Regions from separate parts of the Bradyrhizobium sp. B097 genome, predicted to be linked through region 3. Evidence: riboswitches for the same ligand, from Rfam matches in the RefSeq annotation. Region 3 holds a riboswitch; each other region holds the start of a gene.

Region 1 (7,871 bases), 3.5 Mb from region 3:
CGGCGCGCACAAACAACAAGAGAGAAAAGACATGAACCCCGCCAATCTTCCTTTTGATTCCGAAGCGATGCTGCAGGGGCTGCGCAGCTGGGTGGAATGCGAGAGCCCGACATGGGATGCGGCCGCAGTCGAGCGCATGCTCGACCTCGCCGCGCGCGAGATGGCGGTCATGGGTGCGACGATCGAACGCATCGCGGGACGCCAGGGCTGTGCCGGCTGCGTCCGCGCCCGTTTTCCCCATCCGAAACAAGGCCAGCCCGGCATCCTCATCGCCGGCCATCTGGACACCGTGCACCCGGTCGGCACCATCGAAAAGCTGGCGTGGCGGCGCGAAGGCAACAAGTGCTTCGGGCCCGGTATCTTCGACATGAAGGGCGGCAACTATCTGTCGATCGAGGCGATCCGGCAGTTGGCGCGCGCGTCCTTCACGACGCCGCTGCCGATCACGGTGCTGTTCACGCCCGATGAAGAGGTCGGCACGCCGTCGACGCGCGACATCATCGAGGCGGAGGCCGCGCGCAACAAATACGTGCTGGTGCCGGAGCCCGGCCGGCCGAACAACGGCGTCGTCACCGGCCGCTACGCGATCGCGCGCTTCAATCTGGAAGCTGTCGGCAAGCCGAGCCATGCCGGCGCGACACTTTCTTCCGGCCGTTCTGCGATCCGCGAAATGGCCCGGCAAATCATTGCGATCGACGGCATGACCACCGAAGACTGCACCTTCTCGGTCGGCATCGTGCATGGCGGGCAATGGGTCAATTGCGTCGCAACGACCTGCACCGGCGAAGCGCTCAGCATGGCCAAGCGCCAGGCCGATCTCGACCGCGGCGTCGAGCGCATGCTGGCGCTGTCGGGCACCGCCAACGACGTGACCTTCAAGGTGACGCGCGGCGTCACCCGCCCGGTATGGGAGCCGGATGCCGGCACCATGGCGCTCTATGAAAAGGCCAAGGGCCTTGCAGCGGCGATGGGCCTCGATCTGCCGCACGGCAGCGCCGGCGGCGGATCGGACGGCAACTTCACCGGTGCGATGGGCATCCCTACCCTCGACGGCCTCGGCGTTCGCGGCGCCGATGCACATACGCTCAACGAGCATATCGAGATCGAGAGCCTCGCCGAGCGCGGCCGCCTGATGGCGGCGCTGCTGGCGACGCTGGACTGACATCGATTTGCACTGCACAACACGTTGGCACTGCCGGACCGAAATTTAGCCTTGTCCAATTTTAAGGCTTCGCCTACGGTCCGGCCGTCCAACGCGACGATGCGGGAGAGATCGAAGCCACAACATTCGTGTTGTTGCTTCGGCGCCGACGGAGCAACCGCCCCGGAAACTCTCAGGCAAAAGGACTGTATCGTCAGGACGATCTGGAGAGAGACGAACATGGCCGCACATCAAGGGCCATGACGTCCACCGAAGGGGATAGTCTGCCATCGGGCCCAGGCCCGATGCGGATCAAGCTCTCAGGTACCGTGACAGATGGGGCGCCGACGCCGGTTTCACCGGTGGTTCGGCGACTCTAACCCACGGGAGCCTGAAGACCACCATGCCTCACATCGCAATCATTGGCGCCGGCATCACCGGCGTGACGACGGCCTATGCCCTGCTCGAACGCGGCTACCGGGTGACTGTCCTCGACAGGCATCGCTACGCCGCGATGGAAACCTCATTCGCCAACGGCGGACAGCTTTCCGCCAGCAATGCAGAGGTGTGGAACAGCGCCGCGACCATTCTCAAGGGGCTGCGCTGGATGCTTCGAAGCGACGCGCCGCTGCTGATGAATCCGAAGCCGAGCTGGCACAAATATTCCTGGATCGGCGAGTTCGTCGGCCACATCGGCCGCTATCGCACCAACACCATCGAGACCACGCGGCTCGCAATCGAAGCGCGCAAGCATCTGTTCTCGATCGCGCAGCGCGAGAATATCGCCTTCGATCTCGAACGCCGCGGCATCCTGCACGTCTATCACGACAAGGCCGGCTTCGAGGCGGGCCTGCGCGTCAACACGCTGCTGCAACAAGGCGGGCTCGACCGCCGGCCGGTGACGGCGGACGAAATCCGCAGCATCGAACCCGCGCTGCAGACGAGCTGCTATGGCGGCTTCTTCACACCGTCGGACGCGACCGGCGATATCCACAAGTTCACGCGCGGCCTCGCCGACGCCTGCATCCGCCGCGGCGCGAGCTTCGTCCATGAAGCCGACGTCGATGCGATCGCGCGCGGCGACGACGGCTTCCGCATCGGCTGGAACGAAGTCGCTTCGCACGATGCTGAGGTCGCGACGCGACATGAGTTGCAGGCGGACGGCATCGTCATTTGCGCCGGCGTCGCGAGCCGCCACTTCGCAGGCCTGCTCAACGACCGCGTCAACGTCTATCCGGTGAAGGGCTATTCGATCACCGTGCAGCTCGATGCGCCGCAAAGCCGGGACGCTGCGCCAACCGTCAGCCTGCTCGATGAGGCCGCGAAGATCGTCACCAGCCGGCTCGGCGCCGACCGCTTCCGCGTCGCCGGCACCGCCGAGTTCAACGGTTTCAACCTCGACATTCGCGCCGACCGCATCCAGCCGCTGGTGGATTGGGTGCGGCAGCATTTTCCCGGCGTCGACACGTCGAGGGTCGTGCCGTGGGCCGGCCTGCGCCCGATGATGCCGAACATGATGCCGGTGGTGCGCGCCGGACGGTTTCCGGGCGTGTTCTACAACACCGGCCACGGTCATCTCGGCTGGACGCTGTCGGCTGCGACGGCGCAGATGGTGGCAGGCGCGATCGATGACTGGCGCGATCTCGACACGCCCTCGATGGTGCCATCGCAGGTCGATGCGACAGAGACCGCCCGCGCAGCTTTCCCCTAATTATCCGGCCGACGAGGAAGAATATGAGCGTATTTGCGTGTGGCCAAGTCGGAATTCGCTGAGAAACACCGCATGACAACGACTAGCGTCATATTGGGGAAAAGCGCTTCAGCGCGGGAGGGGACAATGCGCATTGGGGTGGCGGACACGCACGACACGTTGACCAAGCCGGATCAGATTGCCGCCGAGCTGTGCGCGGCCGTCGATCGAAACTTCGACGATCAGATCGCGTTCCTGTCGCGCATGGTGCAGTTCCGCAGCCTGCGCGGACAGGAAGCGCCGCAACAACGCTGGCTGGCCGAGCAATTCGCAAAGCGCCGCTACGACGTCGATACGTTCAGCCTTGCCGACGTCGACCTGATGAGCCATCCGAAGGCTGCACCGATGGACGGCATCGATCTTGCCGGATCGCAGCAAGTCGTTGCCACGCTCAACAGCAAAGGCAGCGGACGCAGCCTGATCCTGCAAGGTCATATCGACGTGGTGCCGGAGGGCCCCGCTGACCTCTGGGAGCAACCTCCGTTCTCGGGCGCCGTGCACGGAGGCTGGATGTTCGGGCGTGGCGCGCAGGACATGAAGGCCGGTGTCTCGGCAATGATCTTCGCGCTCGATGCCATCCGCGACGCCGGCTATGCCCCGGGCGGGCGTGTCCATCTGCAGACCGTGACCGAGGAAGAGAGCACCGGCAACGGCGCGCTGTCGACCTTGATGCGCGGCTATCGCGCCGACGCCTGCCTCATTCCAGAGCCGACCGGACACACGCTGACGCGTGCCCAGGTCGGCGCCGTCTGGTTTCGCCTGCGCGTCCGTGGCACGCCGGTGCATGTCGCCTATTCCGAGGCCGGTACCAGCGCCATCCTGTCGGCGATGCATCTGGTGCGCGCGTTTCAGGATTACACCAAGGCGCTCAACGCCCGGGCGCTCGACAACAGCTGGTTCCGCAGTGTCAAGAATCCGATCAAGTTCAACGTCGGGATCATCAAAGGCGGCGATTGGGCCAGTTCGACCGCGGCGTGGTGCGAGCTGGATTGCCGGCTCGGTCTCTTGCCGGGCGAAACACCACAGCAGGCGATGCGCGGCATCGAGGAATGCCTGACTGAGGCGCACAAGGCCGACGACTTCCTGTCCGACAATCCGGCTGAGCTCGTATGGAGCGGCTTTCAGGCAGACGCGGCGGTGTGCGAACCCGGCAGCGACGCGGAAGCAGCTCTGTCTGCCGCCCATCACTCCATCTTCGACGCTCCAATGCAGGAGCGCTTGTCTACGGCCGTCAACGACACCCGCTATTATTGCGTCGACTACGGCATCCCTGCCCTTTGCTATGGTCCGTACGGTATCGGCCCGCATGCGTTCAACGAACGTGTCGAGCTCGACAGCCTTCGCAAGACAACGCAGAGCATCGCACTGTTCGTCGCCAATTGGTGCGGCGTGATGCGAGCGTGAATGGACTTTTCGTTTCAGGTCGGTGGCGCATTGCGCCATGTGCAATTCGAAATAGCAGCTTCAGACCAAGGGAGGCTTCCAACGGCCTGAACCGCGCCTTGATATAACGTCGCCATTGGCACAGTATTTGCCTGCAAATTCATCACGTTCGCGCTAGCCTTGAGACAAGACGCAGAAGCGCATGAGACACATCACGGGGACACCATGAGTATGATGCGGCCCAGCCTTCGCTTCACACCATCTGGCGGCAGGAGATAGCAACGATGCTCGGCTATCTCCTTCGCCGCATCCTCGCCGCCGTTCCCGTGATGGGCGTGGTGGCTCTGTTCGTGTTCCTGTTGCTGCGGCTAACGCCGGGCGACCCGGCCGCGATTCTCGCCGGCGACAATGCGACACCCGAACAGCTCGATCGCATCCGCACCTCGCTTGGTCTCAACGAGCCGATCTACATCCAGTTCTATACCTGGGTCGCCAAGCTGCTGCACGGCGACCTCGGCGTCTCGCTGATCTCGAACAAGCCGATCCTCGAGATGATCGGTCCGCGCCTCGAGCCCTCGATCTCGGTCGCGCTGGCCACCATCGTCCTCTCGATCCTGGTGGCGGTGCCGCTCGGCGTGATCGCGGCGTGGAAGCACGGCACCTGGATCGACCGCTGCGTGATGGGGCTGTCGGTGCTCGGCTTCTCGGTGCCGGTGTTCGTGATCGGCTATGTGCTGATCCAGGTGTTTGCGATCGATCTGCGCTGGGTGCCGGTGCAGGGCTTCAAGAGCATCATGGCAGCCTGCCCAGCATCACCGCCGAAGCCGCTTAGCGCACTTGAGGTCGCCACCTGTATGGGAGACAGCTTCGGTCCGTTCTTCCAGCGCCTCATCCTGCCGACCTGCACCCTCTCCTTCATTTATGTCGCGTTGATCGCGCGCATGACGCGGGCCTCGATGCTCGACGTGTTGGGTGAGGATTACGTGCGCACGGCGCGCGCCAAGGGCATCGGCGAGAGCGGCGTGCTGCTGCGCCATGCGCTACGCAACGCCGCGGTCCCGGTCATCACCGTGATCGGTTCCGGCTTCGCGCTGCTGATCTCGGGCGTCGTCGTCACGGAGAGCGTGTTCAACCTGCCCGGCATCGGCCGCCTCACCGTCGATGCGGTGCTGGCGCGCGACTATCCGGTGATCCAGGCCATGATCCTTCTGACATCGGGTATCTATGTCGCGGTCAATCTCTTGATCGACCTCGCCTACACCCTGCTCGATCCTCGTATCCGGTACTGAGCAATGGCGATCGAAACCCTTCCCGAATCCTCCATCCCCGTCACCCGGCCGTTCCGCGTCAAGTTCGGCTTCCTGGCATCGACGCCGATCATCGCGGTTGCGACGATCTGCCTCGTCCTGATCATCCTGATGGCGATCTTCGCGCCGCTCCTTGCGCCTCATGATCCACTCTTGCTGACGCCGGCGCAGCGGCTGAAGCCGTCAAGCGCGCAATACCTGCTCGGCACCGACGCCTATGGGCGCGACCTGCTGTCGCGCGTCATCTATGGCGCACGGATCTCGCTGTTGATCGGGCTCGGCGCCGCCGTCTGCTCGATCGCCATCGGGCTCCTGATCGGCCTCGTCGCCGGCTTCTTCCGCTGGGTCGATGCGGTGATGATGCGCGTGATGGACGGCTTGATGGCGATCCCCGCCATCCTGCTCGCGATCGCCGTGGTGTCGCTGTCCGGCGCCAGCATCTGGACCGTGATGGTCGCGATCACCATCCCCGAGATCCCACGCGTGGCGCGGCTGGTGCGCTCGGTGGTGCTGACCGCGCGCGAGGAGCCCTATGTCGAGGCCGCGATCTCGCTCGGCTCGAGCCTGCCGAAGATCATGTGGCGGCATTTGATGCCGAACACGATCGCGCCGCTGATCGTGCAAGGCACTTACGTCTGCGCATCCGCGATCCTGACCGAGGCGATCCTGTCGTTCCTCGGCGCCGGCATCTCGCCGGAAACGCCGACCTGGGGCAACATCATGGCCGAGGGCCGTGCCTATTTCCAAGTCAAGCCGTCGCTGATCTTCTGGCCGGGATTGCTGCTCTCGATCGCCATTCTCAGCGTCAACCTGATCGGCGACGCCGCGCGCGACGCGCTCGATCCCCGCATGAAGCAGCGTGAGGGCAAGTGACGGCTTCAATACCAATTGAAGCCGTCATCCCGGGGCGGTGCGAAGCACCGAACCCGGGATCCCGAGATTCCGGGTCTGGTGCTTGCGCCCCATCCCGGAATGACACTGACGGACCCATCGTGCCCCCTCGCAACACGAGACCCTGACATGACCAACGTCGTCCTCGACATCAACAATCTCGTCGTCGGTCTCGGCCGCAAGGCTGACGCGCACCGCATCATCGACGACCTGTCGCTGCAAGTGCGCGAGGGCGAGACGCTCTGCCTCGTCGGCGAAAGCGGCTCGGGCAAGTCGGTGACCTCTTTGACCACGATGGGCCTGCTGCAGAAGGGCACGCTGGTGCCGTCCGGCGGCAGCGTCAAACTGGTCGGCGAGGAACTGCTCACCGCGACCGACCGGCGGCTGCGCCAGCTGCGCGCGACGCGGATGGCGATGATCTTCCAGGAGCCGATGACCGCGCTCAATCCGGTCGTGCCGGTCGGCCGCCAGATCGACGAGGTGCTGCGCGCCCATACCGATCTCGATTCCCGCGCACGGCGTCAGAAGATCCTGGCGATGATGGAGCACGTGCGGCTGCCGGATGTGCAACGCATCTTCTCCTCCTACCCTCACCGCCTCTCGGGCGGACAGCGCCAGCGCATCATGATCGCGATGGCGCTGGTGTTGGAACCGAAGCTCCTGATCGCGGACGAGCCGACCACCGCACTCGACGTCACCACCCAGAAGCAGATCCTCACCTTGATCCGCGACCTGCAACGCGACCACGGCACGGCGGTTCTGTTCATTACCCACGACATGGGCGTGGTGGCCGAGATCGCCGACCGCGTCGCGGTGATGCGGCACGGCCGGCTGGTCGAGACCGGCCAGCTGCAAGATGTGCTGCGCAACCCGACGATGGAGTACACCCGCAACCTGCTGTCCGCGGTGCCGAGCCTCGTGCCGCGCGCGCCACGGCCGGAGACGAAGGAGCCGGTGGTGCTGGAAGCCAACGAGCTCAGCAAGGTCTACCGGGAGCGGTCGCTGTACGGTAAAGCCCGCGAGGTCGCCGCCGCCAGCAATGTCACGCTCACCCTGCGCAAGGGCCGCACGCTCGGCATCGTCGGCGAAAGCGGCTCTGGCAAATCGACGGTGGCGCGCTGCATCGTTCGCCTGATCGATCCGACCTCGGGCGGGGTGCGCCTCGTCGGCCGCGAGATCTCCGACCTGTCGCGCCGGCTGTTGCAACCGCATCGCCAGAAGATCCAGATCATCTTCCAGGACCCCTACCGCTCGCTCAATCCGCGCGTCACCGTCGGCGAGAGCATCGCGGAAGGCCCGGTCAACTACGGCATGCCGCGCAAGGATGCGCTGGCGCGGGCCCGCGAGCTGCTCGAGCTCGTCCACCTGCCGCCCGACGCGATCTCGCGCTATCCGCACC
Region 2 (7,871 bases), 3.6 Mb from region 3:
CACTGCGCTGATCGGGCCGAACGGCGCCGGCAAGACCACCGTCTTCAACTGCATCACCGGCTTCTACCGGCCGAGCGGCGGCGCGATCCGCCTCGCCCACGACGACGGCCGCACCATCCAGCTCGAGCGGCTGAACGATTTCCGCATCTCCAAGCAGGCCAAGGTGGCGCGCACCTTCCAGAACATCCGGCTGTTTCCCGGCATGACCGCGCTGGAAAACCTGATGGTCGCCCAACACAACGCGCTGATGCGCGCCTCGGGGCTGACCCTGCTCGGCCTGCTCGGCCTGCCGTCCTGGCGCGAGGCCGAAGCGCGCGCCATCGAGCTGGCGCGGACCTGGCTCAACCGCGTCGGCCTGCTCGACCGCGCCGACGATGCCGCGGGCAATCTGCCCTATGGCGACCAGCGCAGGCTCGAGATCGCGCGCGCGATGTGCACTGAGCCGGCGCTGCTCTGTCTCGACGAGCCCGCGGCCGGACTGAACGCACGCGAGAGCGGCGGGCTCAACGAGCTCTTGTTGTCGATCCGCAACGAACAGGGCACCTCGATCCTCTTGATCGAGCATGACATGTCCGTCGTGATGGAGATTTCCGATCACATCGTGGTCATGGACTACGGCGTCAAGATCGCCGAAGGCACGCCGCAAGCGGTGCGCGACGACCCGAAGGTGATCGCCGCCTATCTCGGCGCCGACGAGGAAGAGGCGATCGCCGTGATGGAGAGCGGCACGTGAGCTCGGCAGCGGCAACCACACCCCTGCTCGCGGTGCGCGGCGTGCGTGCGGCATATGGCAAGATCGAGGCGCTGAAGGGCGTCGACATCGAGATCAATCGAGGGGAGATCGTCGCCCTGATCGGCGCCAATGGCGCCGGCAAGTCGACGCTGATGATGACGATCTTCGGCCGGCCGCGCGCCCGCGCCGGCACCATCGAATTCGACGGCCACGACATCACCGGCGTGTCGACCCACGAGATCGCGCGGCTGCGCATCGCGCAATCGCCCGAGGGCCGGCGGATCTTTCCGCGCATGAGCGTCGCGGAAAACCTGCAGATGGGCGCCGACGCCACCGAATGCAGCGAGACCGAACGCGAGGCCGGGCTGGAGCGCGTGTTCGCGCTGTTTCCGCGGCTGAAGGAGCGCGTCGCACAACGCGGCGGCACGCTGTCGGGCGGCGAGCAGCAGATGCTCGCGATCGGCCGCGCCCTGATGAGCCGGCCGCGCCTGTTGATGCTGGACGAGCCCTCGCTCGGCCTCGCGCCGCTGATCGCGCGGCAGATCTTCGATGCCATCCGCACGCTGAACCGGCAGGACGGCCTCACCGTGCTGATCGTCGAGCAGAACGCCAACCATGCGCTGAAGCTCGCCCATCGCGGCTACGTCATGGTCAACGGCCTGATCACGCTGGCCGGAACCGGCGCCGAATTGCTGCAGCGCCCGGAAATCCGCGCCGCCTATCTGGAAGGCGGCCGCCGCGGCTAGCTCACCCCTGTGCGCCGCCCGTTGCAGCAGGATGTGGCTGATGCAGCGTCGATTTGCCTGAAAATTGCCGGTGACTTCGCCGCGAAATCAGCCGAGAATGCCGCCGGTTTTGGGGCCCGGCGTGCCGGGCCCTTCCGCAAGAGGCAACGACCACGAGGGACGTCTCATGAAATCACTGAAGCTGATCGGCCTGGCACTGGGCGCGTCGTTCGCATTATCGGCGAGCGCGTTCGCGCAAGACATCACCATCGCAGTCGCGGGCCCGATGACGGGCTCCGAATCCGCTTTTGGCCGGCAGATGAAGAACGGCGCCGAGCAGGCAGTCGCCGACATCAACGCCGCCGGCGGCGTGCTCGGCAAGAAGCTCGCGCTGGAAGCCGACGACGATGCCTGCGATCCGAAGCAGGCGCGCTCGATCGCGGAAAAGATCGGCTCCGCGAAGATCCCGTTCGTGGCCGGCCATTTCTGCTCGTCGTCGTCGATCCCGGCCTCCGAGGCGTATGCCGACGCCAACGTGCTGCAGATCACCCCGGCCTCGACCAACCCGCTGTTCACCGAGCGCAAGCTCTGGAACGTGGCGCGCGTCTGCGGCCGTGACGACCAGCAGGGCCTGGTCGCCGCCGACTACATCATGAAGAACTTCAAGGGCAAGAACGTCGCGATCCTGAACGACAAGACCACCTACGGCAAAGGCCTCGCGGACGAGACCAAGAAGGCGCTGAACAAGGCCGGCTTCCAGGAGAAGATGTTCGAGTCCTACAACAAGGGCGACAAGGACTTCAACTCGATCGTCTCGCGCTTGAAGCGCGACAATATCGATCTGGTCTATGTCGGCGGCTACCATCAGGAAGCCGGCCTGATCCTGCGCCAGATGCGCGACCAGGGCCTGCAGACCGTGCTGATGGCGGGCGACGCCATGAACGACAAGGAGTTCGCCTCGATCACCGGCCCCGCCGCCGAAGGCACGCTGTTCACCTTCGGCCCCGATCCGCGCAACAAGCCGACCGCGAAGGCGATCGTCGAGAAGTTCAAGGCCAAGAACATCGATCCCGAAGGCTACACGCTCTACACCTACGCCGCGATGCAGGTGTGGACGCAGGCCGTCGCCAAGGCCGGCACCACCGACGCCAAGAAGGTGATGGACACCATCAAGGCCGGCGACTGGGACACCGTGCTCGGCAAGATGGGCTTCGACGCCAAGGGCGACATCAAGGCGATCGACTACGTCGTCTACAAGTGGGACGCCAAGGGCAACTACACCGAGATCAATCCGAAGGGCTCCTAAGCCTCTCGCGCCTGATCCCATCAGAGAGACGAAACGCCCCGGTCAGCCGGGGCGTTTTTTTGTTGGGCAGGATCGCGATGCCCGGCCCGTCGCTCGACGCCTCGCAGACGGAAATGCCGTTTCTGTTCCGCAGCTCCAATTCCCAGTTGCACGACCACGCAGTTGACGGAGCCATGAGCCTCGCAAGATTGATCGCATATGATGTGGGCAGATCCCGATTGAAGTTTAGTCTTGCCTGGCTTGGGAGCGCACAATATCGTTTTGACAGTCCAACGCGACGATGCGGGAGAGATCGAAACGAAAGCGAGCGCATCGTTTTCGTGTTCGGCGCCGACGGAGCAACTGCCCCGGAAACTCTCAGGCACAAGGACCGTGTCGTCAGGACGATCTGGAGAGAGACACCGTATCCTTGATGCGGTGTCCACCGAAGGGGATATCCGTCATCGAGCCATTGCGTCGAGCAAAGGGCTCCAGCGGATCAAGCTCTCAGGTACCGAGACAGATGGGGCGCCTCCACCGGTTTACGCCGGCGTCGGGGCGACTCTAGCGTCCGGGAGCCTCTTCAAGACATGCCCCTCATTGCACCCGTCGGCGCCGGCCTCACCGGCGCAACGACCATCCGTGTGACGCGGACGCGCGATTGCCTTCGACGGATGTCTCGACGCCATGACAAAAGCCATCTCGCACCGGCGGGCGGCTTCCATTCAACCAATGCGCTCTTCAACGCGCCGATCGAAGTCCGTTCAACGTTCATCCGAGGAAAATGATGTCAGCCACCCCGCGAGCCGGAAACACCCCGACGTCAATGAAAACCGCGTTACGCGGGCTGCTGCTCGTCACCGCTCTCGTGTGGCCCGGCCTGTCTCACGCCAAGACGATCAGGGCAGTGATGCATTCGGATCTGCGGGCGCTCGATCCGATCGTTTCGTCAGCCTACATCACGCGTGACCACGGCTATATGGTCTACGACACGCTGGTGGCGATGGACTCCAGCTTCACGATCCGGCCTCAAATGGCGGACTGGAAGGTGTCCGACGACAAGCTGACTTACACGTTCACGCTGCGCGACGGCCTGAAGTGGCATGACGGAACGCTGGTGACCGCGGATGACTGCATCGCGTCATTGAAGCGCTGGGCCGCCGTCGACGGCATGGGCCAGAAGCTGATGGACTTCACCGCCGGTGTTGAGGCCCCCGACACCAGGACGATCGTGCTGAAACTTAGGGAACCCTACGGCCTGGTGCTGGAGTCGCTGGGTAAGCCATCCACGCTGGTGCCTTTCATGATGCCGAAGCGCCTTGCCGACACACCGTCGGATCGGCCGATCCCCGAGCAGATCGGCTCGGGACCTTTCAAGTTCGTCCCGGCGGAATTCCAGCCCGGCGTGAAGGCCGTCTACGAGAAGAACAGGGACTATGTGCCGCGCGCCGAACCGCCAAGCTGGACCTCGGGCGGCAAGGTGGTGAAGGTCGATCGCGTCGAATGGATCACGATGCCCGACGTGCAGACTGCAACCAGCGCGCTTCAGTCCGGCGACATCGATTTCCTGGAGCGGCCGTCATTCGACATGCTGCCGATCCTGCAAGCCGACCAGGATTTGACGTCGCGCCCTTTGAGCGGCCTCGGCTTCCAGACCATCGGGCGGATGAATTTTCTTTATCCGCCATTCGACAACGTCAAGGTGCGCCGGGCTGCCATGATGGCGCTGAGCCAGAAGGACATACTCGACGCCATGGTCGGGGATCCGAAGCTCTACAAGATTTGCGGCGCCGTTTTCGGCTGCGACACACCGCTCGCCTCCGATCTCGGATCGGACTCTCTCGTCAAGGGCGGCGGCATGGCCGAGGCGAAGAAGCTGCTGGCCGAATCCGGTTACGACGGCACGCCGGTCGTGATGCTGGCACCGACCGATGTGGTGACCCTCAAGGCGCAGCCCATCGTCGCGGCGCAGCTGCTGCGCCAGGCCGGCTTCCAGGTGACGGTCCAGTCCATGGACTGGCAGACAGCGAACATGGTCTTCGCAAGCCAGAAGCCGCCGAAGGATGGCGGTTGGAACATGTTCTTCACCAACTGGGGCATTGCCGACATCATGAACCCCGTCGTCAGCGCTCCCCTGAACAGCAGGGGTCGCAAGGGCGGATGGGTCGGCTGGCCGGACGACCTGCAAATGGAGAGCCTTCGCGATGCCTTCGCCCGCGCCGGCTCGCCCGAGGCACAGAAGAAGATCGCAGCGGAGATTCAAGCGCGTGCGCTCGACCAGGTGACTTACGTTCCCCTGGGCCAGTACTTTGCGCCGAGCGTGTGGCACAAGGAGCTGACGGGCATGCTCGATGGTCCGGCCACGCCACTGTTCTGGAACATCGATAAACCCGAGTAGTCTCAACCCGCATGATTCTGATCGACGCTGGCGGCTATCCGGGACAGGCCGAAGTCTCCAGCGGGCGATGAAACGAGAAACATCAGAGATGTCGGGATGCCATCTGATGTCCTTTGTTTGGACTTTCCGACGCAGCAAGGTTTGATGCCATGTCACTTGATACCACGTACGATGTGATCGTCGTCGGCGGCGGCTCCGCCGGCGCTGCCATTGCCGCCCGGTTGTCCGAGGATCGAAAGCGGCGGGTGCTGCTGCTCGAAGCGGGCCTCGACTGGCGTGCCGATGAAGCCCCCTGGGAGATCAGGACGCCCAACCCGATTCCCATCATTCACCAGCGGGAATTCCAGGAGAAGTGGCAGTGGCCGGACCTCCTGACCCGCCGCATCGCGGGGCAGGAACCGCGCTTCTATTGGCGCGGCAAGGGGCTGGGCGGCAGCTCGATGATGAACGGCCAGATCGCCATTCGCGGCGTCGCGGATGCCTTCGACGAATGGGCCGCGCTCGGCTGCACCGGCTGGTCCGCGCGCGAGATCATGCCATTTTTCTCTGACATCGAGGACGACGAGGAATTCGGCGACACCAAGGGACATGGACGCGGCGGTCCGCTGCCGGTCTATCGCGCGCCGCTAGAGACGTGGGGCCCGATTGATCGTGGCCTGCGCGATGCAGCGCTCGCCAGCGGCTATCCGTGGTGCGCCGACGTCAACGGCCCCGATGGCGAAGGCGTTGCCTGCTATCCGATCAACAGCCGCAACGGTCGTCGCATCACAACCAACGAAGGCTATCTCGAGCCGGCCCGTGGCCGCGCCAATCTGGAGATCCGTGGCAAGGCGCTGGTCGATCGGGTCCTGATCCGCGACGGCAGGGCGACCGGCGTCCGGGTCCATATCGACGGCCAGGGCACCAGCGAGATCGCCGCGCGCGAGATCGTGCTGTGCGGCGGCGCCATCCACAGCCCCGCGATCCTGCTGCGATCGGGCATTGGCCCGGCGGACGAGCTGCGAGCCATGGGGATCGCGGTCGAGCGTGATCTGCCGGTCGGCCGCAATTTCTTCGACCATCCGCTGTTTCGCATGACGATCCAGCTGCGTGAGGAGCTGCGGCCCACTGATCGGGACACGCGTCATACCAATTGCTGCGTGACCTATTCATCCGGTCTCGCCGACGGCGGCAAGCGCGATATGATCATGATCGGTTTCAACCATCGCGGTATCGGAAATCCCGGAGCGATCGGCGCGGGCCTGTTCAACGCCTATTCGCGTGGTCACCTGAAACTGGCTTCGCCCGATCCGATGATCGATCCGATCGTCGAGGAGAACATGCTGGCCGATCCACGCGACATGCTGCGCATGACCGATGCGGTGAAGCGGTTCGCCGTCCTGGCCACGCAGCCGGCACTGGCCGGCATATCGGACTGGATCCGCCTCGGAGATACCGAGCTGACCCTGCCGGCCGCCGCAACCTTGCCAACAGCCGAGCTCGAGGCGGTGTTGCGACGGGAGACCGGCGATATCCAGCATGCAGCCGGCAGCTGCCGGATGGCCGGCGCCAACGATCCCGCGGGCGTGGTCAATCCCGACGGTACGGTGAAGGGCATCGGCGGCCTGCGGGTCGCCGACGCATCGATCATGCCGTCGGATTGCCGGGCGAATACGCACTTCACAACGGTTGTCATTGGCGAAGCCATTGCCCGGATGATGAGGTCATAACCAGGCCGTCAACGCGGCTCTAGAGCATTTTCGGTTCTGATTGAGTCAGAACCGAAGCTCTAGATCCTTGTCTCGACGCGTTTCTTCACGCGAACCGGTGTCCACTTCGCTCGAAAACGCTCTGGCCGAGCCCGCCGCGGCTGCTATACCGGTTCGAGCAGCCCAAGCTCGGACAAGGCGCGGACGGACTCAATCGTGAAAAACCTTCTCACCGATATTGCCGGCGTTGCCGTCGGCCACGCCGACGACGCCGTGATCGCCTCCGGCGTCACCGCCATCCTGTTCGAGCAGCCGGCGGTGGCCTCGATCGATGTCCGCGGCGGCGGTCCGGGCACCCGCGAGGACGCGCTGCTGTCCCCGCACAATGTCGTCGAGGCGATCGACGCCATCACGCTGTCCGGCGGCTCCGCGCTCGGGCTTGACGCGGCCGGCGGCGTGCAGGCCTGGCTCGCCGAGCGCGGCCGTGGCTTTCGCATCCGCGATGCGGTGATCCCGATCGTGCCGGGTGCGATCTGCTTCGATCTGCTCAACGGCGGCAACAAGGCGTGGGGACGCTTTCCGCCCTATCGCGATCTCGGCTATGCGGCGGCGAATGCCGCCTCCGACAATTTCGAGCTCGGCAGTGTCGGCGCCGGCATGGGCGCGACCACCGCCACCCTCAAGGGCGGCCTCGGCTCGGCGTCTGATGTGACCGACGACGGCATCAAGGTCGCGGCGCTTGCGGTGGTCAACGCGGTCGGCAGCGTCACGGTCGGCGGCGGCCCGTGGTTCTGGGCAGCGCCGTTCGAGGTCGACGGCGAATTCGGCGGGCGCGGCCTGCCGCCCGCGTTCACGCCGGACATGCTGAAGCTGCGGCTGAAGGGCGGCGCGGACGCCACCGCCGCCGAGAACACCACGCTCGTCGTCGTCGTGACCGATGCGCAGCTGACCAAGCCGCAGGCGAAGCGGCTTGCGATGATCGCGCAGACCGGCATGGCGCGCGCGATCTATCCGGTGCACGCCCCGCTCGATGGCGACGTGG
Region 3 (7,871 bases):
GCTCCCGCTACGGGCAAGGTCGAGGAGGTGTTCGGAATTCCGACCGGCTATCCGATGCTCCGCCGCTTCTACAAGATTACGACAACCGATCCCCAAGTTACCGTCTTCGGTGTCGTGCAGGCGCCATTCGATCTGCTCGCGTGCTCCGTAAGCCTTCCGCTAAAGGGTGCCTCCTCGACACGCGCTCCCTCAAAAACCGTTGCCTCAAAGCCCGGGAAGCGGCGGGCATCGAAATGAAGTCCTGGATGCCTCCTGCCGTTCTGCTGCGAAAATCATTTCGTGGTGGTGGTTGATCACGTCAAGCGCCTTTCCGCCCTGGCACTGCCATGAGACCGCGTCACCACGCTGATGGAGCGTGGCGCGGGTTCTCCCATATTTCGGCCGCACGCTGATCTCCGGCTCCTTCGCCGGGATACCGGGATCTGTCCAGCCGGGGAAGATGCAGACAGATTTTCTGATCCATCGGTCACTACACCAGACCGTCCGGGTCAGAGCAGTCGTAAGCGCTCGCGATACGCCTGTAACAACAGCATGCTTTCTGCTCGAGAGGCTTGCGCTGGTCGATCTGCAAGACGCCTCGCATCTTGCGGATAAGCCCTTGCTCCTCGAACCGGATCAGGGTCTCCGTTACGCCGGCACGGCGTAACCCCAGAACGGACGAAAGATAGTCATGGGTGACTGGAAGCACGCTGCCGTCAATCGCATCACTTGCCAGACAGAGCCAGCACGCAATTCGCTTCTCGCGATCGTGCCGCACTCCGCAAAGCCCGATCTGGGCACAATGCAGGGTCAGGGCTTGAACGTACTGAAGCAGATGTCGCTGTATTTCACGGGATTCGTTCATCAGCCGGCGCAGGTCCTCGATGCGGATCCTGTGCGCGCTTCCGGGGAAGAGCACAACAGCCTGATGCGCTGAAGGGTGCCCTCCAAACAGCAGCGAGGCGCCAACTGCGCCCCGATGTCCTATGACTGCGGTTTCAAGGATGCTGCCGATCGCAACAACTCTCAGCGAGACGAGACCGGATTCTATGAAATAAACGTGCTCAAGATGGGTTTTCGGCTCCTGGAGAATCATGCGTTCTCTCAAGATCACCGGCTCAAGGAGTTCGCCTATCGCTGCGAGATCCTGTAGCGATATTCGTGCCAAAATCTCATTCTTGGCAAAACCCCGCATATTCTGCCGCACAGTGCCGGTCCACGAAAGCATCGCTCGATTGCTCTGTTCCCGCATAGTTCAACTCAATTGAGTTGCAAGGCCAATTGAAGGGTTAATGCCATGAACAAGAAAAGCGGCCAGCCATGAGGCGTCGACGATCCAGGGCGGAGAGAGTGCGAAGACGGGCAGGCTTTGAAGATCTATTGGGGCCCCTATCTGGAGAAGCATTGGCTGGAGCCACACCGGGATCGCCTCCAACCTTAAAGAGGCCGGACCGTCCTGCCTGACAATCGCGCATTCCAGTAGTCGTTTGCATCAAGCAATCTCCCGGGCGAACTGATCCTGGCCGCTGCCAGCGCTCCTCCCGCGTGCTGTGCTCGCTTCAAGGCGCGATGTGCATCCGTTTGCCGAAGCTCCGGCGAACGCGGCTCTGGCATAGCAGTTCTCAGGAATGCCGGACGCGAGCGTTCTCTAAATTCCCTACTGACTATAGCAGGTATATATGGAATGTCAACTTGAACACAATCTCGACTGCCCGGGCGTATCTGGTGGAAGGAGCAACCGCCTGGTACCGGCCAGGCGTTGCTTCGCTCAATCCTGGAAACGGCGCTTATATATGCGATCCATATGATGCCGACACGGAGCCTGTACCGCTTGCGGCCACAACTTCATTGGCATGATGCGGGAAACGATCCCGCAATTCCTCGCGGATCATCCTTTGGCCGCCGGTCTCACTCCCGGGCCCGTTCTATTCCGCGGCTGAAATATCAGCGCGACGATGCCACGGAAGTTGCGGGTGCCCGCAAGGTGCTTCGCTGCGCCAGGCAGCATGACGGTATGCCCGTCGTGCCCGCACGCAGGCATTTTTCCGGCGCGTCCTCGATGACCAGGCCTTGCCCGAGGGGCTTCCAGTATGGGCAATGCGTCCATGTCCGCCCTGAGCCCGATGGTGGCCCGTCGCCGCCGTTTCCCTGTATGAGCGCGACGACGCCCATCTCCGCGATGCCGGTGACAACATGGTTTATGCCAAACGAGGCGAGTTTCCCGGCGATGAATCCAGCCGTGTTGCTGAGCTGAAATTCCACTTCCGGATTCTGGTACAGATACTGCCGCTAGCCGCTGGCTTCCCGTTGAAGCGTCCGGAACGTATCGATCTTGTTCAGCTGTCTCTTTGCCGGATCCGGGACGGGCCTCCTGCTTGCTTGTGAGCGTCTCGAACAGAGCGCTGTTGGCCCGAAGGACGAATAGAAGGTCGCAGCCTCAAGGCGAAGAAAAACGCTTCGAGCGGGTTATGCCTCCTGTGCCGCAAACAAAGCGCACCGGGGTCATGCCATGGCAGTCGGGGCCCGCCCTGGCCGCAACACGCGATCTTTCACTCTCGGCGGGGCCGAGGCAAGTGTGGCGCAGGCATTCAGTGCATTGATGACAGAAAGCTCCGACCGCAGACAGGAGAGAAAGCGGCGGCCATTCGACAGCCGGCCGGGTCGCTCTAGACATGGGCGACGGGCATGGACCAGGCCGGATCACGATGCTTCTGCCAGTACATGTCGATCATGCGCCGCGTGATCGGACCGACGCAGCCGCCGGCGATCGGGGCTGCGTCGACGCGGGTCACGGGCATGATGCCTCCCGCGGTCGATGTGATGAAGACCTCGTCGGCGGCGCGCAGTTCCGCGGGAGAGACGTCGGCAGCTTTGGCGGGCAGTCCGATCTCCGCGCAAAGGTCGAACACGCTTCGGCGCGTGATGCCGGGAAGGACGCCAAATGCCGGAGTACGCAGCGCGCCGTCCCTGACGATGAAGACATTGAAGCCCGGACCTTCCGCAATATTTCCGTTGGCGTCCAGAACAAGTGCGGTTTCGCCGCCGGCGTCATAGGCATCGAACAGGCCCATCACGAGGTCCAGCCAATGATAGTTCTTGATGGAAGGGTCGACCGATTTTGGGGAAATTCGAATAGTCCCGCTGATCGAAACATGCAGCCCGCGTTCGAGTTGCTCCTTGCTGGCGACGGAACCGAAGGGCACGGCAAACGCGATGAAGCGGTTCTCCGCCTGGCGCGGATCACGGCTGAAGGTCGGCGACGATCCGCGTGTGCAGATCATCTCTACATACGCGGACTTGTGACCCGAGAGCGCCACACAATTGTGGAGGATCTCCTCCACCTCGTCGCGGCTGTACGGGAGTTTCATACGAAGGCGCTCCACACTGCGCCAGAACCGGTCCAAATGGAGATTGAGGCGGAAGAACCGCCCCTCCCACACATGTGCAGTATCATAGGTTGCATCGGAGTGAAGGAAGCCATAGTCCAGCACCGAAACTTTGGCCTGGGACACAGGAAGATACTGACCATCCATGAATGCTATGCCGTGAGGATAACGACGCCGGTCAATGTGATTCTGTTCGGTGCCTGGCAGCGCATTTGCGGCGTCAGTCAGTGTGATCTTCACGGTGGTTCTCCGGGCGATTTGCCTTGCCGCCGCGGTACGGTCCGTCACCAAATCGCAACTTCCCGTCGGCAGCCGCTTCTGGTTCTCACGTCTTGCCGGTGCCTGGAAATCAATTGCAGGCCATATGCGCAACGAACGCTCCAAATTGCCTGTCGTCGTGGATGAATTCATGCATCGCCCGCTTCCCGAGACCAGCGTTTCGTGGGTTGCTTTTGCGGCGTCGGGCTTCTCAAGAAGAGCGAGAGCAAGCCGCCCGGCGTGCGGCTCGTGGCGATGACCTTCTTCGGGGCTCTGCCGCGACCCGGTGGTTTCATCAATTCCACGCTCTTTGAACGCAAAGGGCAGGGTGGCGATAGCGCCGTTGCCGTCGCTGAAGTTGAAAGGCCCACAGACAGAAGAGCCCGTGGGACAATGACGCGGTCCGGTCCCTTGGGGCACCGCGTACCAGCCGGGCTGTCGGCCTGAAGCGCGGACGGCCCGGTAGGGGCTGGTTCTTGCGATCGCCTCGTGCGGGTTACGCCTCAAGAAGTCTTTGCCATGACTTGCGTCGTTCTTTGTACCGTCTATTTCATCGACCGGAGCATTTTGGCGCAAATCTACTGCCAAATATGTCATTGATCGCGCCGCGGCGCACTGAAGAGCCGTTGCGGCCGGTCTGGCGTGCCTGCGAAGTGCGAGAACTCGAAGCATGAACGCGATTTGGCATCCGGCATTACGAGGAGACGCATGTGAGAATAGAGCCCTGCGCGGCAGATGATCCGGAAATGGAATAGCCGTTCTCAAGGCTTGGATAGGAGAGGCACCTGTCGAAGGTGCGCCGACGGAGCACCCCCAGGAAACTCTCAGGCAAAAGGACTTCCAATGCCGAACAATCTGAAGAGCAGCCGCGATCGGCGCTCACCGAAGGGGATCCTCTCGCAGCGAGGAAAAATCTCTCAGGTAGAAGACAGATGGAGGCCAGGACTGGCGGAAGGCCGAACCCTGCTGTTGGAGAGATAACGTCCCATATCATCGTTCAGGTGCAGGCATCGCTGGCGTCACAACGGCTTACGCGCTGTTGCAACGTGGCCACCAGGTGACCGTGATCGATCGCCACCGTTATCCGGCAATGGAAACGTCATTTGCAGATGGCGGTCAGCTACTGTCATGCATAACGGCGGAAATGGCCGCGGGGCTGGTGGGCGGCACTGCCAATGCCGGTGTGAGCAGCTGATCCCCTTGGAGGAGCTGCCGGCCGATCGCAACCCAGCTCTTCCAGGGAATATTGCGAACCGGCCTGCGCGAGCCGCGGGAACGATAGAGCGAGCCTGGGACGTTCGTGCTTTCGAGCCCGAATGATTCAGCGGACAGTTCGATATCGAGAGGCCGTTGATTTGCCTCGTTCCCGCTACACCCTGATTCTCGGCTCGAATTTAACGCGATCAAGCGTGATCATGCTCTGGAATTTCCGTACGTTCGGATTTGTGTAAAGCTTCGTCTTCACGAAGAGGTCGAACGCCTCAACGTCGTCGACGGTAACGACCAGAACGAAATCGGCATCGCCGGTGACCATGTAGCACTGGCTGACCTCATTGGCGGCGCGCATTGCGCGTTTGAAATCGTCCACAAGGTCAAGCCGCTCCCGGTCGAGTTGAACTGTGACAACGACAGTCAGCGATTTGCCGAGCGCTTTCGGATCGACGAGCGAGATATCCGCAACTATCACGCCATTCGAACGCAGCTTGTTCACCCGTCGCATGCACGAGGCTGGAGACGAGCCCACGGCTTCCGCGAGCTCGGCAAAGGAAAGCTGGTTGTTTCTCTGCAGGGTCGCAAGAATTCGTCGATCCAGGTCGTCCATTTGCCGCACCCGGCTATCTCTTAAAGGGTTCCAATCGCGAGGCACCGCATTGGTATCGAAATCAGCGAGCGAATTTTCTAGGTTGCATCGATCCTGCGGTGCTTGTTTCACCGGGCTGCGCATTTTGCAACCAAACTCTATTCCGTCCTGCGGTCTGAACCGTTGGGGGCCAGCCGAACAGCTGCGCCGGCCAATCGACCCAACTAAAGGCCGCGAAAAGAAGGCTCGGGCGTCCCGGGCGTCCCGAGCCAACGGGCCCACGAATGGTTGACACCAGGAACGCTGCGCCGGAGCCGAAATCGTGGAGCTGTTGCTTATGAGTGAAAATATCGTCCTGGAAGAACACTGTTGGCAGGCGCTTTGTCAGGCTGATGTGTCAGCCCAGGAAAGAGCCAGCGAGGTCACCGCCGAAATCGGCCGAAGACCGCACTCTTCGGCCCGCGGGGGCAACACCCGGATCTTAAATCCGCTGCCAGTCCGCCAATTCGCGCCCGGACAACCCGGCTCAAGGGTCCTGTTCCTGAAGCACCGCAGCGACGCCTCCGGCCCGCTTTCACGTGTGTCGATCGTCCACCGGTTTCAGTTTTACCGGTTACGGCCGAACACCTGTTTGAACAGTGACCGTGTTCTTCGCAATTACCTGGCCTGGCGTTGCACCTGCGCGCTTTCATGAGAGCGTCAGTCGCACCATCGGTGAGCTCGCCAATCTCGCGTGGTACAGCAACCCGGATAACAGCGTTGCCATATCTGTTCCAGGTTGACCCGCGCGATAAATATGGTAGCTCTAATATAGCTGGTATATAAGGCATATCATCAAGGTAGTGCTTGCGAAGCAGGGGAAGCAACACCGAGCCAAGGAGCTCACGGGATGTGTCGGCGCCGGAGGAGCCAGCCCGCAAAAGACTGGCTGTTGATCTCGAGAGGGCATGGCGCCGTGTTCATCCCCGCGAGCGCGCCGTTGTCATCCAGTATCCACGACGCGTTCGTCGTCGCGTGGCCGGGATTAGGCCGCTCGCTGGTCTTCCGAGAAGCGGTAATGGCGTGAGTGTGCCTGGAGCGCGGAGAAGGCGGTCCGTGTCACCGTTTGGTGTAATCGGCCATTCCATGGAGCAATAAAGATGTCGAGCACGATCCCGTCCTGGCCGAGTGATGCTGAAATAAGCTCACGAATCTCTCGCCTTAGGGATAACATGGCCGGGGCGGCGATTGAGGCGCTGGTTCTCACGTCCCGACACAACTTCGAATACTACACGGGATTTCGCAGCCTGTACTGGATTTCGGACGCGCGTCCGATGCTGGCGATTGTTCGGCGCGATCAGCCGGGCGTATCGATCCTGATCTCCCGGATTGAGCAGCGCAACGCGCGCCAGATTCGTAATGCGGACGTGCGCCCTGTCTACTATGACGGGTTCACCGACAGTGCACTTCAGGCGGCCGCGACGTTTTTGCACGGGCTTCCGGGCGGTTCGGCAATCGGCTTTGATTATGGTTTCGACATGTTCGGCCGCGGATCGGTCATGCTGATCGATCTTCTGCGTGCCGCGCCCCATCAGTTCCGGCCCGTCGATGCGGCCGATCTGATCTGGCGCCAGCGCCTGATCAAGAGTGAGCACGAGTTTCAATCAATTCGAGCGGCCTGCAACGTTGCGACGGATTCGTTTTTTGACGGACTGGCCGGCCTCCGGCCCGGGGTGAGCGAGTACGAGTTCGGTCAATTGCTTGAGCAGCGGATGATCGGTCGCGGCGCAGACAGTGTCGAGTGGCTTCCTGTCCGCTTTGGACGTGGCGATTTCTCCTATACCCGGCCAAACGCGGACATCAGGCTGCAGAAAGACGATTTCGTCTGGGTCGATATGGGTGTGCGCCGTGCCGACGCGGTCAGCGACTTGAACCGCGTGGCAAAGGCCGGCAAAGCCACACCTGAACAGGAAAAGCTTTATGAGGTGGTGAGAAGCACGACGCTCCGCCTGGCCGAAGGGATTCGTCCCGGCATGACGGGCGACGACGCATTCGCGCTTTACGCCGAACTTTGGTCTGCAAGGAATTTCTCCGATTTTCCCCTCTCGGGGCGCGTCGGACATGGCTCGGGAAGCGGACTGACGGAGCCTCCGTCCCTTTTGGCCGGTTCGACCGATATCATCCAGGAAGATACCGTCCTGCACGTGGAACCAAAGCTCGAAGCCGCCGGCGGGGTCTTTCAGGTGGAGGAAGTATTCAGGGTCACGACGGGTGGTCCTGAATTCCTGAGCACGATTGCGCCGGCGAAGTTGCCGGTTATCGAGGTTTGAGTGCGCTTGCAGCCCGCGCCCGTTGGCTTCATGGAGCCGGATCGCCGCAAAGACGCTTGCACGCTTTGTCGCGGCGGTCTGCATCGAGTGGCAATTGGCGGTGCGCGCGGGGATGCGGGCGTCACACACCACCCAAGG

Evidence for each region. A riboswitch is a leader RNA that binds a small molecule or an ion and turns the genes downstream of it on or off. The one in region 3 is predicted to bind glycine.
Region 1: it holds a riboswitch for glycine, as region 3 does, so the genes downstream of both, AAFG07_RS16960 (D-amino acid dehydrogenase) here and AAFG07_RS33040 (FAD-dependent oxidoreductase) in region 3, are expected to answer to the same signal.
Region 2: it holds a riboswitch for glycine, as region 3 does, so the genes downstream of both, AAFG07_RS16520 (ABC transporter substrate-binding protein) here and AAFG07_RS33040 (FAD-dependent oxidoreductase) in region 3, are expected to answer to the same signal.

What each region holds. Positions count from the first base shown of each region.
Region 1 is NZ_CP152412.1:3,644,244-3,652,114, reverse strand. It holds gene AAFG07_RS16965 (M20/M25/M40 family metallo-hydrolase) at 32-1,162, shown strand; glycine riboswitch at 1,255-1,360, shown strand; glycine riboswitch at 1,364-1,479, shown strand; gene AAFG07_RS16960 (D-amino acid dehydrogenase) at 1,545-2,852, shown strand; gene AAFG07_RS16955 (ArgE/DapE family deacylase) at 2,979-4,295, shown strand; gene AAFG07_RS16950 (ABC transporter permease) at 4,559-5,563, shown strand; gene AAFG07_RS16945 (ABC transporter permease) at 5,567-6,454, shown strand; gene AAFG07_RS16940 (ABC transporter ATP-binding protein) at 6,602-7,871, shown strand, end outside.
Region 2 is NZ_CP152412.1:3,555,826-3,563,696, reverse strand. It holds gene AAFG07_RS16535 (ABC transporter ATP-binding protein) at 1-733, shown strand, start outside; gene AAFG07_RS16530 (ABC transporter ATP-binding protein) at 730-1,479, shown strand; gene AAFG07_RS16525 (branched-chain amino acid ABC transporter substrate-binding protein) at 1,646-2,764, shown strand; glycine riboswitch at 3,038-3,147, shown strand; glycine riboswitch at 3,151-3,268, shown strand; gene AAFG07_RS16520 (ABC transporter substrate-binding protein) at 3,570-5,141, shown strand; gene AAFG07_RS16515 (GMC family oxidoreductase N-terminal domain-containing protein) at 5,291-6,850, shown strand; gene AAFG07_RS16510 (P1 family peptidase) at 7,046-7,871, shown strand, end outside.
Region 3 is NZ_CP152412.1:7,189,255-7,197,125, reverse strand. It holds gene AAFG07_RS33060 (GntR family transcriptional regulator) at 1-237, shown strand, start outside; gene AAFG07_RS33055 (Crp/Fnr family transcriptional regulator) at 470-1,231, opposite strand; gene AAFG07_RS33050 (M20/M25/M40 family metallo-hydrolase) at 1,868-2,086, opposite strand; gene AAFG07_RS33045 (aminotransferase class IV) at 2,646-3,593, opposite strand; glycine riboswitch at 4,387-4,472, shown strand; glycine riboswitch at 4,473-4,565, shown strand; partial or broken gene AAFG07_RS33040 (FAD-dependent oxidoreductase) at 4,633-4,755, shown strand; gene AAFG07_RS33035 (Lrp/AsnC family transcriptional regulator) at 4,993-5,445, opposite strand; gene AAFG07_RS33030 (hypothetical protein) at 5,762-6,118, shown strand; gene AAFG07_RS33025 (Xaa-Pro peptidase family protein) at 6,564-7,733, shown strand.